Regions from separate parts of the Halalkalibacillus sediminis genome, predicted to be linked through region 2. Evidence: riboswitches for the same ligand, from Rfam matches in the RefSeq annotation. Region 2 holds a riboswitch; the other holds the start of a gene.
What was found. Region 2 has a riboswitch for thiamine pyrophosphate ahead of CEY16_RS10320 (YkoF family thiamine/hydroxymethylpyrimidine-binding protein). Riboswitches for the same ligand answer to the same signal wherever they lie in the genome.
Positions count from the first base shown of each region.

Region 1 (4,205 bases), on a different contig from region 2:
GGGTTGCCATAATGAGAAATATTACTTTTATCACCCTGGTATTCTGCGGAGCATTTATATCTTTCGCTTTGATTATAACTTTTTATCCTAACTTAGAAGCAGATAGAGCTCTAACCTATAGTGAGTTGGAGCAATTGCATCTAAAAGACTATGAAAGAAACGAAACCTATGTGACATCCAATCAAAAGGCGATTCGTGAGTTCGCTCGAATGATCTTCGATTCAGAATTGAATCAGACTGAACAGGAAATTGAAGAAAATCTTTACTCTTTTGAAATTAAAGATAAACAAAACCAGACTGTTGCAGAAATCGATGTTGGTCAGAATCAAATCACCAGAATAAATGATCGTGCTTACACGATAACCAATTCTTTCGAGGATAATTTATCCTTGTTTATGAGTCATTATATTAGATAATCAAAAAGCGAACCCTTAATTATAAGGGTTCGCTTTTTGATTAATTGTATTTTGGATATCTGCTTCGATTTTCTCTGGGGTGGATTGAGGTGCATATCGTCTAAGAACATTTCCACCCCTATCAATCAAGAACTTTGTAAAGTTCCACTTTATCTCTCCACCTAGAAATCCTTTTTTAACCTGTGTCAAATGCTTAAATAAAGGTTCTTGATTATCACCTTTAACGTCCACTTTATGATACATCGGAAAATCTACACCATAATTCGTTTGGCAATACTCCATAATTTCTTCCTGATCATCATACTCCTGTTTCATGAATTGATCACATGGGAAGCCTAGTACATAAAAACCTTGATCTCTATATTCATCATATAATTTTTGTAATCCCTCAAACTGTGGAGTAAAGCCACATTTACTTGCTGTATTAACGATAAGCAAAACTTTTCCATCATAAACTTGAAGAGATTCATACTCTCCATTACTCTTTTTAACCTCGAAATCATGAATTTTTTGCATCTGATAACCCCCTAGATGTCTTATAAAAATTAATCTGATTATTTATTTTTTAAAAAATCAAGAACCTTTTGATCAATATAATCTTTTCTTATATGGCGTTCTTCGAAATTTTCAGTATGGACGAAAGATTCAAAAGACTGTTCAAACTCATTTGTTGAGAGGATCTGGTCACCTTCTGAGTAGCCAAGTCGGGTTAAGTGATGGATGATGATTTCTCTTACATCATCTGAAATATAAATTTGGTCATTCTCATCTACTTCACCGAAGTATAAGTCTCTCAGATGATACAAACGGATGAGTTCTTGAATGGGATCTGAATGGTCATCAACCCTTAAGTCGATGTAACGATCGTTATATCCGCCGTAGCCACCTTTTTCCTTAACGACATACAACGCTGCCGATTGTCTACCTCTTTTATCGCCACCAGCATTCTGAGCTGCATCCAAAGCTTGTAATAAGCGTTCTGATAATGGGCCAGTTGATTTTTCAAAGGTGTTCTCCATTGCATCAACTGTTTCTCGATTAACAAGAATATTTCCCTGAGCAGCAAAGTTTGGACCGTTTTTGCCTCCAGCCCATTCATAACACAAATCCCCTGTATAGGTTGCACTGTTTCCTTTTCCATCTACAATTCCGATTTGTCGCCAACCTCTGTCTTCATCATGATCTGTCAATTGTTTTAAAACTTCTTCAGGGCTCATTCCCGACTCTAATAAATTTAAACCTTTTGGTCCGTAAGAGGTGTTTGCCAATGATTGCGTTGCTATTGCCCCAACACCAGCCTTAGCCCAGGGTACGACTGAACCTACTCCGATAAACTTTGATTGTACGGCTATACCGAGTTCTTCAGTTTCTGGGTCAAACCCTACTATTGAAAATGTTGCAATTATATCTTTTTGTTTCATCCAACTCCCCCTAATCCTAAATACTTTGGGAATATTATAGCACTCACTTTTTCTCACCTAAAGTATTATGTATGAAAAAACCCTCTTCTGCTGGGAAAGAGGGATCGCTTTTATGCTTCTCTAAAGATGATTTTCGGTCTTGTATTAATGATTAGTGCTAATAGTACGGCCGATAAGATAAATCCTGGTAGTAGATAACTTCCATTATAAATTAATGAATATAACCAAACAGGTTGGCCTTCTGGTGCTAGATGCCCCCAGAAAATAAGTCCAGCTATATAATGTGCTATGAATCTACCAAGTATCGCTATAAACACACCACCAACCATTAGAGTGGTTGCGCGCTTAAAGTGATCACTATTTATCGCACTCCATAACTGTTTATGAAAAATTCCTGCTAGACCTAAAATTGCAAAAGCAGCAAAATAATCAAGGAATGCTTGGAACCAATGCACAACATATCCTCCGAAAATAAGGTCTAATGTTCCCAGTATAAGTCCGGATACTAATCCTGCTTTTACTCCCCAACGAATCGCTACGATCAATACTGGAATCATAGCAAGTGAAATTGACCCACCTTGAGCCCATAGCTTGAATTGTAAGCCAGGAATAGTGTCTAATAAAAATGCTAACGATGCAAAGATGGCAATTTCAACCAACATCAATGTTCTCTTGTACATGAAAAATCCTCCCTTTTGTAATAAAAAAATGCACAAAAAAAGCAATGCCCGGGAGGCTTCATCATGGATCACCCAGCATTGCACCATCGATAAAGCCACATCCCTACGCTAGTACTAACTAACAGGTTCAAAGGGTTCAGAACCATTCGTTCAATCTCAGCCGATAAAAGGCTCCCCTTGTGGACTTTTTATTTAATTACATCCATTTGCTTTTTTTGCTAATTTTATTTTAACTAAGATTCTTGGATGTTTCAACTACTTCTACAGCAGTAGTTCATAAGCTACTTCTTCGAATTCATCAGCAGCAATAGTAATGACTTCTTTATCTACACATTTTCCACCCATTCTTTCATAAAAGTAGGTAGCAGAGTTATCCTTCAGAACCCATACAAGCATCGATCGAAACCCGTCTTCTTTTAAAAGGTTCATGAGTCGTTTCGTCAGAGCTTTACCAATGCCTTTCCCTTGATAATTTTCTAATATATATATCGCATACAATTCTCCATCAGCCTCGTATTTCCCTTCCCGCTCCTTTGCTCCACTGACAAATCCGACTATCTCATCATTCACATTGAGAGCTACATATAAATGGCTTTCGCCCGCTTCTAAAATATTTTTCCAGCGCTCTGTTCTCTCTCCTTGGTCCATAGATAACAAAAATTCTTGGGATACCAAGTCTTTGTAAGTTGATTGCCAACTTTTAATATGTACATAAGCTATCCCATATGCATCCGACTTGCTAGCTTTTCTTATTTTGAAATCGCCCATTTTCTCACCACCTACTTTGAAATTAAAAATGATTATACCAAAAAATGAGAAATTGTATATATTTGATGATTATTTTTCTTTGATTGTATACTTGAAGTAGAAATAGTGAACGGAGTAGGTGAATATATTGGGGATGAAGTCAAAGCTTTATAGGTTTCTACGCATTTGGAATGATGTGGATGCTGTAAAGAGAGGTCGTGTAGGAAAACGGATTGGAAGACGCGCAGCAGGGAAAGCTTCTGGAAAAATGTTAAGAAAGTTATTTAAATAAATTAAGAGGGCCGATCATAAAATCGGCCCCTTTATTTCATCACACTTATCAAAGTGTGTTTCTTTGGAAATTGATTATTAATAATAACCTCTTAGTTTTAAGTATGACTATCCTCTATCATTATCGAAGACTCGCCCAAAGACATTGTTTATTACTCGTCATACTTTACTTTTACTACCTCACCAGTCTTAGCATTAATCTCAACTTCTATTTCTTGCTCACCATTTTCAAGTTCCACTTCGTATATATTTGTTCCAAATTCTTGATCAAGATCAATTTCGTTGATTTTACCTGGAGCTACTGAAGCTGCGATGTTCAAAGCTTGCTCTCGACTTATTAATACGTTTTCTTCATTATATGAATTTGATGATTCCTTTTGTGTTTCTACTAAAGCTTCACTATCATTCAATGTCGCTTTGCTGCTTACACTTGTTTCACTGTTCACTTTAGCTACATTTTTGTTACTGTTTTTCCCGGCATCTCTTTCCGCTGAACTTTTATCTGATACAGGAGGCTTTTCAGTTGTCTTCATGTTTAGATCCGCGGAAGAATCCTGTTTTTGAACTTGCTCTTTATTGTCACTTTCAACTTTCAGCACTTTGCCAGTATATGCATCTACGTAAACTTTGAATTCTTCACCTTGCTTTTC
Region 1 covers NZ_PJNH01000001.1:256,063-260,267, reverse strand. The annotation lists gene CEY16_RS01395 (hypothetical protein) at 12-416, shown strand; gene CEY16_RS01390 (glutathione peroxidase) at 432-932, opposite strand; gene CEY16_RS01385 (DUF1028 domain-containing protein) at 971-1,837, opposite strand; gene thiT (energy-coupled thiamine transporter ThiT) at 1,948-2,517, opposite strand; TPP riboswitch at 2,601-2,705, opposite strand; gene CEY16_RS01375 (GNAT family N-acetyltransferase) at 2,779-3,285, opposite strand; gene CEY16_RS15300 (hypothetical protein) at 3,413-3,556, shown strand; gene CEY16_RS01370 (PepSY domain-containing protein) at 3,708-4,205, opposite strand, start outside.
Region 1: linked by a shared signal. The riboswitch ahead of thiT (energy-coupled thiamine transporter ThiT) and the one ahead of CEY16_RS10320 (YkoF family thiamine/hydroxymethylpyrimidine-binding protein) in region 2 are both predicted to bind thiamine pyrophosphate.

Region 2 (4,205 bases):
TTGCCCTCCACTCAGCGAAAACGGATTCTTCCATTTTTCTTTTTCTAAATGAAAGAAGTGCATCAACTCACTAACAGTGGAATTGATTTTTTTATCATCTGCATGATTCAACCGCAATCCAAAAGCCAATTCATCATATACAGTGTCGGTGATGAACTGATGCTCAGGGTTTTGAAAAACGAACCCCATCCTTTTACGGAGGTCATTTTCGCCCCATTCTGAAATGGGTTGACCAAGGAAGTTAATTTTCCCTTCATTTATAGGGAGAAGGGCAGATATTATCTGTAGTAAAGTCGATTTTCCTGCTCCATTTTCACCTGCAATTGCGATGATTTCTCTTCTGTGGATATCCATGGAAATATCATTAAGAATTTGTTTTGATTTTCTTGAAAAAGATACATTTTCAAGCGATAAAATTTTTTCTGATGATACACGAGGTTTAGGTTGAGTAAAGGCGAGTGCTGGTGTATCCTGAAATTCTTTCGGCAGAAATATACCTTCCTCATTCAATAACTCTTGGTGGTTGGTGAAAATATATTCAGGCTTATCGTCGAGAAGTATTTCTCCTTTACTATCAATAACAATCAATCTAGAAGCGGCTTCTTGCCAATCCTCTGCTTGGTGCTCTATTACAAGTAAACTTATATTCTGTTCTTGTTGGATTCTCTCAATTAATTGAATAAACTCAAGACTTGATACAGGGTCTAGGTTAGCTGTTGGCTCATCTAATATGAGTAGTTCAGGTTCCATCAACAATACAGCAGCTAAGGCTATTTTCTGTTTTTGACCTCCAGAAAGTTCATGAATCTTCTCATGTCTGTATTTTTCCATCCCTATGGTTTGAAGGATATTCCCGATTTTACAATCGATTTCCTCACGTGGAACACTTAAGTTCTCCAATGTAAAAGCAAGCTCATCCTCCACAGTGATCATGCAAAATTGACTCTCTGGATCTTGGAAAACGATACCTATTTTTTGATTCAGTACACCCTTTTTCATTTCCGAAATATCGTGGCCCATAAATAAGACTGAACCTTTTGAATATCCCTCTACGGCTTCTGGGTACAAGCCGTTCAGGCAAAGAGCGAGGCTGCTTTTGCCTGATCCACTAGACCCCATTAATAAAATGGTTTCATCATCATTGATTGAAAACGATAAATTATTTAACGTCCATTCACTTTTTTCATAGCCGAAAGAGAAATTCTTCAACTCGATTAATGGTGGTTGATTTTGAAAGTTATGCTGCACGGTCTTCACGTTGTTCTTGCTTCTCCTTTCCAAGAGCATATCCACGCACGACGCCTGTCTTCGCTAATTGGTCACTCAGCCATTTGCCGAGTACACCTGCCAGTAATGCACCACTGATCAGTCGGACGACAAACGTAGCAATAATCAACCATGGGGCTAAAATGATGTTCCCTGAAGAATATAGATGCCAGAAGAAACTGAAGAAGGCAGCAGATACTCCGGCTAAGACTAATATTCTTAGACGATAATCTCGCCATTTAGTCAGTGCAAATGGAAGCTCTGCACCAGCCCCTTGAACAGCGGCAGTAAGAATCAACGCAGGACCTGCAGGACTACCAACTAGCACCTGTACCACCCCGGCAATGACTTCAGAAGTGAATGCAGCTCCAGGTTTTCGGATGATATAAGCTGCTATGATCGAAACGATGAACCAAATGCCGAAAATGATCTCATAGCCAAATGCCGCAAGGCCGAACGGAGTCAAGATATTTCGAATCACTTGACCGAAAAAGAAAAACAATAAATATACTAAAGCAAAGACCACACCCAGTATGGACATTAAAACGATCTCTTTTAACTTCCAATTTGCTAACACATCAATTCCCCCTATTTTTTCGTCGATGGACTATTCGCAGATATTGTGAAAGTCATCGTTACGTGTGAGACTTTTTCTTGTACTTTATCGAATGATTCTTCTAACGTGTGAAAAATATCATTAACTTCCCCGTCCAAACGAGTGGCATAGTGGGAAGCACTGACATCAACACCTCGAGCTTTTGATAGATCGATTTGTTCATAGATTTTATCCATATAATCTTCACGGCCCATAGGGTAAAGGGCGAATTTACAGCCTGCTTTTTGAGATATATCTTTCGATTTTACCTCGTTCAATACTTCATCCGTTACGTCCATATACACATCGCCGGAAGAATCCCCTGGGCAACCAATCGAGAACGTCCCGCTCATTGCTACATGTTCACCCGTTTTTGCTGCATGGAGGAAAATCGCCTTAGTGACGTCAAAAATATGAACCATTTTTCCTCGTATACAAGTGCTCACATCGTCCGTGTCCTTCCAGACATTCGTAGTATCTACCTCTTCAAGTGCCCCTAGGATTACATCGACAAATTTGTCTGTCATGGGGTGAAGAGTGAACTGACACCCTGCAATTCTGCTTGTTCCACAATCATTACTCATACTAATAACCTCCTAAAATATTTTTAAAAAATAAGCGTTGTTAAAGTTTGTTGTTGTTTCTGCCGAATTGCTTGAAGGCGGACGCGTTCCTGGGGGCACGGCTTTAACTTCCCAAAACTCGCCACTGCGAGTTTTGCGTGATTTTCAGCTCGTGCTGATCCCCTAGGAGTCGCCACCGCTCACAATTCGTCAGAACCAACGAAGTAGTATTGAATCTAACCTTTCAAATCAAAAACGGACTTTAACTTAGCCTAAAAATAAAAAACTGCACTCCGAAGGGAATGCAGTTTACATGTATGGTTTCAATTTTATTAATCATACAGTCTACTACACTTCCCCACGCTAGTATTATCCAGATCGGGTTCAAAGGGTCAGGCAATGCCTTCTCAGCCACAAAATGTAGCTCCCCTAGTGTTTGTTCGAATATGCAGTTTGTTATAATCTTAGAATAATCAACATTTGGAAATTTGTAAACAGTTAGAGAGGTAATTTTTATGGAACGACAAATAATAATTATGGAAACAGAAAAATATGTTCAGAAACAGTTAGAAGGAGAAGGTACAGGCCATGACTGGTGGCACATCCATCGAGTGACCGAGCTTACCAAGAAGATTGCGGAAAAAGAAAATGCTGATTACTTTATTTGTTTGATGGCCGCTTTGACGCATGATCTGATTGATGAAAAAGTGACGAATAAAACAAAAAGAGCAATGAATCAACTGATGAAGTGGTTCGATCAAATGGAGATACCCTCAAAAGAGCAGAAACGGATTATCGAAATTATCACCACGATATCTTTTAAAGGAGGAAATAAACCTACGCCTTCCACATTAGAAGCAAAAGTAGTCCAAGATGCAGATCGACTGGACGCTATTGGGGCGATTGGGATTGCAAGGTGCTTCACTTACGCTGGTTCAGCAGGGAACATCATCCACGACCCCGAAGTGAAACCAAGAGAAGAAATTACTGAGGAAGATTATCGAAAAAAGGACGGAACAGCCATTCAGCATTTTTATGAAAAACTACTGAAGTTAAAAGACTTGATGAATACCGAGACAGGCCTAAAAATTGCTGAGGAAAGACATAGGTTCATGGAAATATACCTAGACCAGTTTTATATGGAGTGGAATGGAGAGAAGTAGGATACAAGATTAAATCAAAAGATAAATATAGGAGTAGTGAAAATGTCAGAAAATCAAAGAAAAATCCCATTATATATGCAAATTAAAAGTAAATTAATAGACCGCATAAATGAGAACGAATGGAACCCTGGTGACGCAATTCCTTCTGAAAGCCAATTGATGAAGTATTACAACGTTAGTCGAACGACTGTACGTCAGGCAATACGGGACTTAGCGCAAGATGGAATCATTGAAACACGTAGAGGTGCGGCGGCTCGGTTAAAATCGGCACCAGAGGAGGATGTGAATAACACAGGGGTTGTGCATCATGAAGTTGGAGAAGAATTTTCTGTGAAAGTGTTAAGAGCTTACCAGGCAGATAATCACCAATTCGCAAAGCATCAGCTGAAACTCGATGATCATACTGATGTTTATTTGTTGGAACGCATTCGTATAGCAGATGGAATCCCAATCGGATTACAGCAATTATTCACACCTACTTACATCGGAGAGATATTGGAAAAGGAAGGCTTCACTTATTTCGATATATTTCCAGTGTTAGGAAAACATATGGTTAATTATTCAACCATTAAAGAAAATGTGACTTCTTGTCTAGCGAACCAACATGAAGCTGATTTA
Region 2 covers NZ_PJNH01000003.1:124,024-128,228, reverse strand. The annotation lists gene CEY16_RS10330 (ABC transporter ATP-binding protein) at 1-1,257, opposite strand, end outside; gene CEY16_RS10325 (ECF transporter S component) at 1,238-1,843, opposite strand; gene CEY16_RS10320 (YkoF family thiamine/hydroxymethylpyrimidine-binding protein) at 1,855-2,445, opposite strand; TPP riboswitch at 2,763-2,865, opposite strand; gene CEY16_RS10315 (HD domain-containing protein) at 2,940-3,587, shown strand; gene CEY16_RS10310 (GntR family transcriptional regulator) at 3,630-4,205, shown strand, end outside.